2 regions of the Ruegeria sp. CF1 genome follow, and region 2 is predicted to be linked to the other one. Evidence: riboswitches for the same ligand, from Rfam matches in the RefSeq annotation. Region 2 holds a riboswitch; the other holds the start of a gene.
The links. A riboswitch is a leader RNA that binds a small molecule or an ion and turns the genes downstream of it on or off. The one in region 2 is predicted to bind cobalamin.

Region 1: another riboswitch for cobalamin. It lies ahead of ACRZ96_RS17760 (DUF1636 domain-containing protein); the one in region 2 lies ahead of ACRZ96_RS07625 (DUF1636 family protein).

The regions. Positions count from the first base shown of each region.
Region 1 is NZ_JBQFRN010000012.1:40,724-44,935, reverse strand. It holds gene ACRZ96_RS17770 (ABC transporter substrate-binding protein) at 1-810, opposite strand, end outside; gene ACRZ96_RS17765 (ABC transporter ATP-binding protein) at 829-1,614, opposite strand; gene ACRZ96_RS17760 (DUF1636 domain-containing protein) at 1,611-1,967, opposite strand; cobalamin riboswitch at 2,070-2,277, opposite strand; gene ACRZ96_RS17755 (hypothetical protein) at 2,261-2,416, opposite strand; gene ACRZ96_RS17750 (catalase family protein) at 2,536-3,603, shown strand; gene ACRZ96_RS17745 (peroxidase family protein) at 3,622-4,212, shown strand, end outside.
Region 2 is NZ_JBQFRN010000002.1:509,926-514,137, reverse strand. It holds gene ACRZ96_RS07635 (glycosyltransferase family 2 protein) at 1-136, opposite strand, end outside; gene ACRZ96_RS07630 (NAD(P)-dependent oxidoreductase) at 251-1,198, opposite strand; cobalamin riboswitch at 1,343-1,549, shown strand; gene ACRZ96_RS07625 (DUF1636 family protein) at 1,635-2,015, shown strand; gene cobW (cobalamin biosynthesis protein CobW) at 2,012-3,067, shown strand; gene cobN (cobaltochelatase subunit CobN) at 3,073-4,212, shown strand, end outside.

The DNA.
Region 1 (4,212 bases), on a different contig from region 2:
TTCCTGCAGGAACTTGAAGGTGTCCTCGGCGCCATTGCCGGTCTGATAATCCAACAAAACCAGTAATTCCGGGTTCGATGCGGCAACGGCTTCCCACGAGGTGCGGCCCCAGCTCGTGTCCATGTCATGAGTGACGTTTTCACCACCGGCGGCTGTGATCATCGCATCGGGAATCGCGAATTTACCGGCGGTAAACGGAGCATCTGCAGGACCATCCAGAAGAAAGACGCGGGGCTTGGGCAGTTCAGCAGTCTTGGCTTCGATCGCTGCCAGCTGCTCTTTCCAGCCCGAGACCAGAGCCTCGGCCTTGTCTTCGACTTGCATCACCTTGCCCAAGCGCAACACATCGCCAAACAGAAGATCCATGCTGGCTTCGGGGCGATCCTTGTCCAGATGGACACAGCTTTCCGTTAGAACCAAGGTCTTGATTCCGAACGGTTCCAATGTATCTGGGGTCACATCACCACCCGGCTTCATGCCATAGTACCAACCTGCAAAGAACAGGTCGGGTTCAACCGCCACCAGGTTTTCGACGGTCGGATATTTCGGCGCAAGCTCGGGGATGTCGCCGCGCAGGGCATCAAAATCAGGGCTGGTCTTGTACCAGCCGGTGATGCCGGTCAGGCCGACGATCTTGTCCTGCAGACCCAATGCAAAGGCCATATCGGTCATGTTCATGTCATGCACAACCAGGCGCTCGGGCGCGGTATCAAAAACCAGCGGTTCGCCGCAGTTGTCTACGGTGACTTCTTGCGCAGCAGCACCGCTTGCCATGGCGGTGGCCAACGCCACGGGCCAGATGTATTTCATCTCAGTGTGTTCCTTCGACTAAGTTGAGACTGTGGTTCTTCGAATATCAAGCGCCGGGATCACGCGGCCTTCGTGGAGAAAGCAGAGGAAATCAACGCCAAAAGTTTCGCGGACTCTTTCGGGTGTCAGCACCTTGTCCACCGACCCAAACTCGATCATGCGGGTCGATTTCATCAGCGCCACGTGTGTGGCGAATTCGGGGATCATGACCAGATCGTGTACGATCATGACCACGGTGATCCCAAGCTCGGCGACCAAAGACAGCATCCGCCCTTTTGCATCAGGATCCAGATGGTTGGTCGGTTCGTCCAGAAACAGCAACGAAGGGTTCTGCGCCAAAGCACGCGCGATATGGGCACGCTGACGTTCGCCTCCGGACAGTTGGGCCATGCGCTTGTCCGCGAGATTGGCGAGACCGGTCAGGTCTAAAATCCGGTCCAGCTCTTGCGCGTGGCCTTCGGCAGAGCGGTCCGCACGGATGGGTATTTGCCCCAGCGCAACATAATCGCGCAACGCCAAGCGTCCATCGGGCAGTTCCTGCTGACCTACCACTGCAATCATGCGCGCACGCTCTTTGGCGGAGAGCTGTTTCAGACTGCGTCCTTTGATCCGAACATCGCCAAGTGCCAGCGGCTCAGCGCCGCACAACAGATTGAGAAGCGTCGTTTTCCCCGCCCCGTTCGGGCCGGCGATGGCTAGAATGGAACCCTCGTCCAACTCGAACGAGACGCCCTGCAACAGGACATCTCCGTTAAGGGCATAATACTCAAGGTTTTCGGCAATCAGAAAGGGTGGCAACGTCATTGCGATGCCCCCTGTTCGATCCGCGGCATGCGCGAGAGGGTTTTATTGAACAACGCCTGCGGGCGATCAGTGGCATTTGTCCAGCCATCCGGGCTTTCACGATACTGCGCTGCAAACTCAGCCAGCGCCTGCACCTCATCCGCGGTCTGAATGCCACCAAAAAGGTATTGCGCCTTTCCTACGGCCTGGAACCCAACCGTTCTGGGACTATCGCAGCCTGCCATGCAAGATGACGCGCGGATCGCAAAGCCGCGAGGTAATTTCCCAGTCAACGCATCGCAAATTTCATCAAGGCGCAGCCCTTCAGTGCAGCTTTCGCAGACTAGAATGAAATGATCAGGCGTATCTGGCATGGTCCACTCCACTTGTTTCCAAGCGCACGCGGAAGCTGCCGACAATGTAAACACGCGATTGACGCGCCATCAAAGCCTCCTTCCAGGACGCCCCGCCCCGGGTTGGTTAAACATCTGATGGCAGGTCTCCTGACTTGCGGGTCCGCGCTCGGCCAACCTTCCCGATCCTGTGGACCAGTGGCTGTTTGGCCTTGCTCACCGCTTACAGTTGCGGGGGCAGTTACGGAATTGGCACCTTTTGGCAAGCCTCACCGTATTCCCTTTTCATCCCGCGGCAACACCACCGGGAACCATCAATCGATTGAGTGCCCGAGAACACCGGACACGTCAATGATAAAGTCGAAGGCACCCAACTCTGGTCGAGGATCGAGCTCCGCCAACCACGTGTCCGAAGCACCAACCGAATAGCTTGGGCTGCGCGCCGAATTTGTCTGGCCACGGCTGTCCATAGTTGGTGTGTTTGGAAATTAGACAATCTGAGGTAAGCTGAACAAATTTAGAGGTTTAGCTTTGTCAGCACCTTACCCCTGTTTGATCATTGCCTGGGTTTATCCAAGGAGACGGTTCTTTGACACATGTTTCGCAAAACGCATTGCCGCCGGATATTGTTGATGATGTCATTGACCACAATCTCGAGGCCGTTGCACGGTGGAAAGGCCATCGCTTAAGGGCTCAGCATGGGCGCAGTCACGGGTGCGTGGCTGCAATATTCACCGTCAGAAACGATCTACCAGAACAGTTCCGTCACGGCCTGTTTGAACAGCCCGCAGCCTATTCAGCCGCACTTCGCTTTTCCAACGGCGCGCATCTGGATGACCGGAAATCGGATGCCCACGGGATGGCGATCAAGCTTTTTGACGTGCCAGGCCCCAAGCTGATCGACGCCGAGGCACTTGCGCATCTGGGGACCACACAACTCAGCGACGAGTTCGATTTCGTATTGGTCGATCAGGATGTGTTTCCCAGCTACGTCCCCGATGAATATGAGCGATTGGGCAGGCTTGTCGCCACATTACAAGCGGTCCAGCACGCGATCAAAGGGCGACGAAAATGGAGCCTTAGGTTGATCACCAAAGGGCTGCGCGCAGGATTTCGCGCCTTCCTCACTCGTGAAGGCAAGCGTCAGTTTCGCGTCGCGAGTGATTTTGCCTCGAACTATATGCACTCGCCTTTTGAGGTCCATTTCTGGTCGACAACACCGTATCGGCTGGGCCCCGATCTAACAGTCCGATACCTGGCCCGCAGCGCTAAACCAAAAATTCCGGCACATCCGGTAGACGACCCAGATGGGATCGGGCAGTGTTTGCGGCAAGACGTGGCCGATGGAGATAATCACTTCGAGCTGTGTGTGATTGAGCCCCCGCGCCCGGCCGACGAATTCGATGTGCTAGACAATCGCATCCGGTGGGCATGCGATCCGCAACCAGATGCACCTCTTGATCCGTACCATCATACCGTCACGCCCGTGGCGGATATCACGATTCCCAAAGGTGCAGAATTTGATCCGCAGAATGGCGACGCGATGAGCTTCTCGCCCTGGCGTGTCACGGCAGATCACGAACCTTTAGGACCGATTAATGCGATCCGGCTCAGAACCTATCTGAGCCTGGCCCGCGCCCGGTTCCCGAATCGATGACCAAACGGAGATGTATTGATGCTGGACGTTGATGATCTGATCAAACTCGGATTCAAGATCTCCCCACCCGTTACGAGTTATTTGGCCGCGATCAGGCTTGCAAACGCCGCGAAGATCCACCGACCGCGGCCCTATACGATGGGCGCAGACTACACGACATGGCCCGGCGTGTTTTCCCATCGCTGGATCGGTCGGCATACAACGCCAGAAGACCTCTCACCCGTCCTGCCGTCGGAAAGCGAAGTTGCTGATCTCTTTCACCGACGGACACAAGTGGATGGCAGCCCGCTTACCTTGATGTGCCCGCAAGGATCGACACTATTGTTTATCTCGGCCGCACAATGGTTTACCGACAGTTTCCTTCGCACCTTTGGGGCGAAAGGACCGGTTGATCAGACGGATTCGAACCACGAAGTCGATCTGTGCCAAATCTACGGGCTGAACGATTTTCAGACCGACATGCTGCGCGAACGCGATCCCGATACCAATGAACTAACCCACCGGCTGGCCTTTCGTCTGGATACACAGGGCGAGATGTGGGCTCCGAAGCTGTTTCAAAAAAACCAATCCGGTGGTGTTAAGCTAGCACCCCCTTTTGATGGCAGTCTC
Region 2 (4,212 bases):
CGGTACCATCAGCGCAATCATTGGTATAAATCAGAATGTCATCAAAGCCGATTGCGTGGTTGTAGGCCACCCAATCGATCATGAAAGGCCCTTCGTTTTTCATCGTTGTTACGATGAGAAAGGTCTCATTCGTCATAAGTTGTTCTCTTGCCTGTGCCGGTGTCGGACTCTTGTTGACCTGTTTAGAATAGCCCCAGAATTTTGTCCAACCAGGCCGCCAGACAGCCGCAACGCTTGCCGATTATTTGATCTACCGATTCTGTGGGATCACCTCATAACCCGGTTCTTCTGGCTCGTCGTCCAGCATCTCGGTTGGGAACCCTGGCGCCTGGATCTCCAGTCCGGTCGCGTCCTCTAGCCGCCTGATGATGTTCGGGGACAGTTCACGCTCACCATATCGCGCGATGCCATCTTCGAAAATCTTGATCATCAATGGGTTTATCTCAAGGGGAACTCCGGCACGGTCGGCGACCTCCTGAAACAGACCGATATCTTTTTTCACCAGGTCCATGGTGAAGGAAATATCGCGCGAGCCGTTCAGGATGACCTGACTTTCGGTCTCGTGCACGAAGGATGTGCCTGACGATATCTTGATCGCCTCATAGGTGGTTCCAAGGTCCATGCCGGCGGCCTTGGCTGTCACCAGTGCCTCGGCGCAGGTGATCAGGTTGGCGGTCGCCAGATAATTGGTCAACACCTTCAAAACAGAGGCCGAGCCCAGATCGCCCGTGTGCAAAATGCGCCGCCCCATGGTGGTCAGGAATGGCAGGATACGTTCAAAAGTCTCACGATCACAGCCTGCGAAGATCGAGATATTACCCGTCGCTGCCCGGTGACATCCGCCCGAAACCGGGCAATCCACCGCTGCGCCGCCTCGTTCGATGACCATTGCGCCAAGGCGTTTGACTTCGGCTTCGTCGGTGGTCGACATTTCCATCCAGATTTTGCCAGGGCCGACCTCTGGCAACATTTCCTGCATCACCGCGTCCGAGGCCGCAGGAGAAGGCAAACAGGTTATAACAGCATCGCAATCGCGCATCAGCTGCGCCGGACATTTGGCGGCTTTGGCACCCTTGGCGACGAATTCGGTCACCAGATCCGGGTTCAGGTCATGAACCGTCAGATCGATACCGTTTCGTAGCAGCGATCCAGATAGCTTGCCCCCTACATTCCCCAGCCCGACAAACCCTACTTTCATGCGCGGTATCCTCCTGTTCGCATCTTGCTGCCATGCCAGCACGTCGTTGCAGAAGTATCATGCCGCCCAGCGACCCCGACAGGTCGCTTTTTATCCGCTTTTTCACGGATCGGCGCGACTCGCTTGACAAGCAACCCTGCCCTGCCGCATGTCCCTTTCGTTGGTGTCTGCGAGAGCAGATGAAAAGGGAATGCGTCAGCGGTTTTTGCCGTCAAACGCAGCCGCCCCCGCGACCGTGACCGGAGAGGGTGCCCAAAGCCACTGGCAGTATGGCCGGGAAGGCGGGACATCCGACAGAGGCCTCCTCTGAAATCCGCAAGCCGGGAGACCTGCCAACGCCCGAAGATGAAACCGGACGGGGTGTTCCGGTGTGGGGCTGTGATCGGCCCGCATGAAACCCCGTCCCCCACGAAGAGGATTTGGGGGGATGAGAGACATGACCGAGACCGCACCGGTCGAACTGCTGGTTTGCACTACCTGCCGTCGCGGGCTGCCTGTCGAGGATGACGCCCAGCGCCCCGGCACGTTGCTGCACAAGGCGCTTGAACAGGCGGGCCTGCCCGAAGGCATTACCTTGAAAGCTGTGGAATGCCTGTCGAATTGCGATGAAGGCTGCTCGATCGTGCTACGCGGAGGACCGGATCGCTGGACTTTCGTGTATGAGCATCTGAACGAGATCGACCATGTTGAAACCATCGTCGAAGGCGCAGCCAAATACCTCGCCACCGAGGACGGTTTGGTCAAATGGCGCGAACGTCCCGAACATTTCCGCAAAAACTGTGCGGCCCGCATTCCCCCGATTGGAGCCCTGAAATGAGCAATCTCGAGAAACTCCCCGTCACTGTGATCACCGGCTTTTTGGGCTCGGGCAAAACCACACTGGTGCGCCATCTGATGCAGAACCCGCAGGGCAAGCGTCTGGCGGTGGTCGTCAACGAATTCGGCGATGTCGGCGTCGATGGCGATATCCTGAAGTCCTGCGCCATTCCTGATTGCCCGGCGGAAAACATCATGGAACTGGCCAATGGTTGCATCTGCTGCACCGTGGCCGATGATTTCATCCCGACCATTGAAGCCCTGATGGCACTAGAGCCGCGCCCCGATCACATCCTGATCGAAACCTCCGGTCTTGCCCTGCCAAAACCGCTGCTGAAGGCGTTCGACTGGCCCGATATCCGCTCGAAAATCACCGTCGATGGCGTGATTGCTCTGGCCGATGCCGAGGCCGTGGCCGCTGGTCGGTTCGCTCCGAATGTCGAGGCGGTGGATGCGCAACGCATGGCAGATGACTCGATTGATCATGAAACTCCCTTGTCCGAGGTGTTCGAGGATCAGATTTCCTGCGCCGACATCATTCTGCTGACCAAGCCCGATCTGGCTGGCCCGGAAGGCGTTGCGAAAGCGAAAGAGATCATCGCCGCCGAAGCGCCCCGCCCCATGCCCGTGGTCGAAGTGGCCGAGGGTGCCGTGGACGTCCGCGTCGTGCTGGGTCTAGAAGCCGCGGCCGAGGATGACATGGACGCGCGTCCCAGCCATCACGACGGCCATCACGATCACGAGCATGACGATTTCGAAAGCATCATCGTTGAACTGCCCGAGCAAACCGATCCGATTGATCTGGTCGCCAAGATTGAACGATTGGCCAACGAGTTGAATATCCTGCGCGTCAAAGGCTATGCCGCCGTTCAAGGCAAGCCCATGCGCCTACTGGTTCAGGCCGTCGGTGCGCGCGTGCGTCACCAATATGACCGCCCGTGGGAGCCCGGCGAAGACCGTCGCTCGCGCCTTGTGGTCATTGCCGAGCATGACGATATCAAAGAGGCCGAGATCCGCGATATCCTCGTGGGTGTAACCGAGGCTGCCGAGTAAGACTTATGCACGTCGTCTTCCGCGAAAGCCATGGGCTCGAAGAAACCGAGACCCCGACCGATCTGGGTCAGAGCCCGGCGGACCTGGTGGTGCTGTCCTTTTCCGACAGTGACCTTGGCGCTTTCGCGGCGGGATGGCATCGTGGAGGTGGGCCTGAAGGACGCATGCCAACGATGCGGCTGGCCAATCTGACGGCGCTGAAGCATCCCCTCTCAGTCGACACATATGTCGAGCAGACACTGGAGGGCGCAAAGGGCATCCTGATCCGTCTGATCGGTGGAGTGCCCTATTGGGCGTACGGCTTGCAGCAGGTTCTGGCGCTGGCGCAGGCCAAAGGGATTGCACTGGCCGTACTGCCCGCAGACGGTCGCGAGGATACGCGGCTGGATGATTACTCTACCCTGCCTGTCTCGACCCTGCGGCGGCTGGCGCATCTGTGCGACACCGGCGGTGAGGTCGCGGCGCAGGCCGCTCTGGCGCAGATGGCACTGGCTGCGGGGTTGTATGCAGGTCCGGTCATGGGCGCCAAGACCATCCCCGAATGCGGTGCCTGGTGCCCAGATCACGGCGTGATCCCTGCAGAAAACGCTCTGCCCGGTGATGCGAAACGTATCATCGTAACCTTTTATCGCGCATACCTGACCTCGGCAGATACCGCCCCAATTGCGGCGTTGATCCGCAGCTTGCGGGCGCGGGGTTTTGAGGCCGTCGGCCTGTTTGCCCCGTCGCTCAAAGCACCAAATGCCGCCGATTGGCTGCGCGAGACTATTGTGGCGCTGAAGCCTTCGGCGATCGTCAACGCCACCTCATTCTCAGGCAAGGGCGCATCAGGCACCTCACCTCTGGATGTGGCAGAGGTGCCGGTCTTTCAGGTCGCGCTGGCCACCTCACGCCGCAAAGCGTGGGCTGACGCAGTGCGTGGCCTTTCACCTGCCGACCTCGCGATGCATGTGGTCCTTCCGGAAGTGGACGGGCGGATCAACGCGGGCATCGTATCCTTCAAAGAGCCGGGCAAACGCGATCCGCATCTCGAATATTCTCGTTTCGCTCATCGGGCTGAACCCGAACGGATCGAAGCCATCATCAACCGCATCTCCGGCTGGCTGAACCTTCACGACAAACCCAAAGCGGAGCAGGTTCCGGCG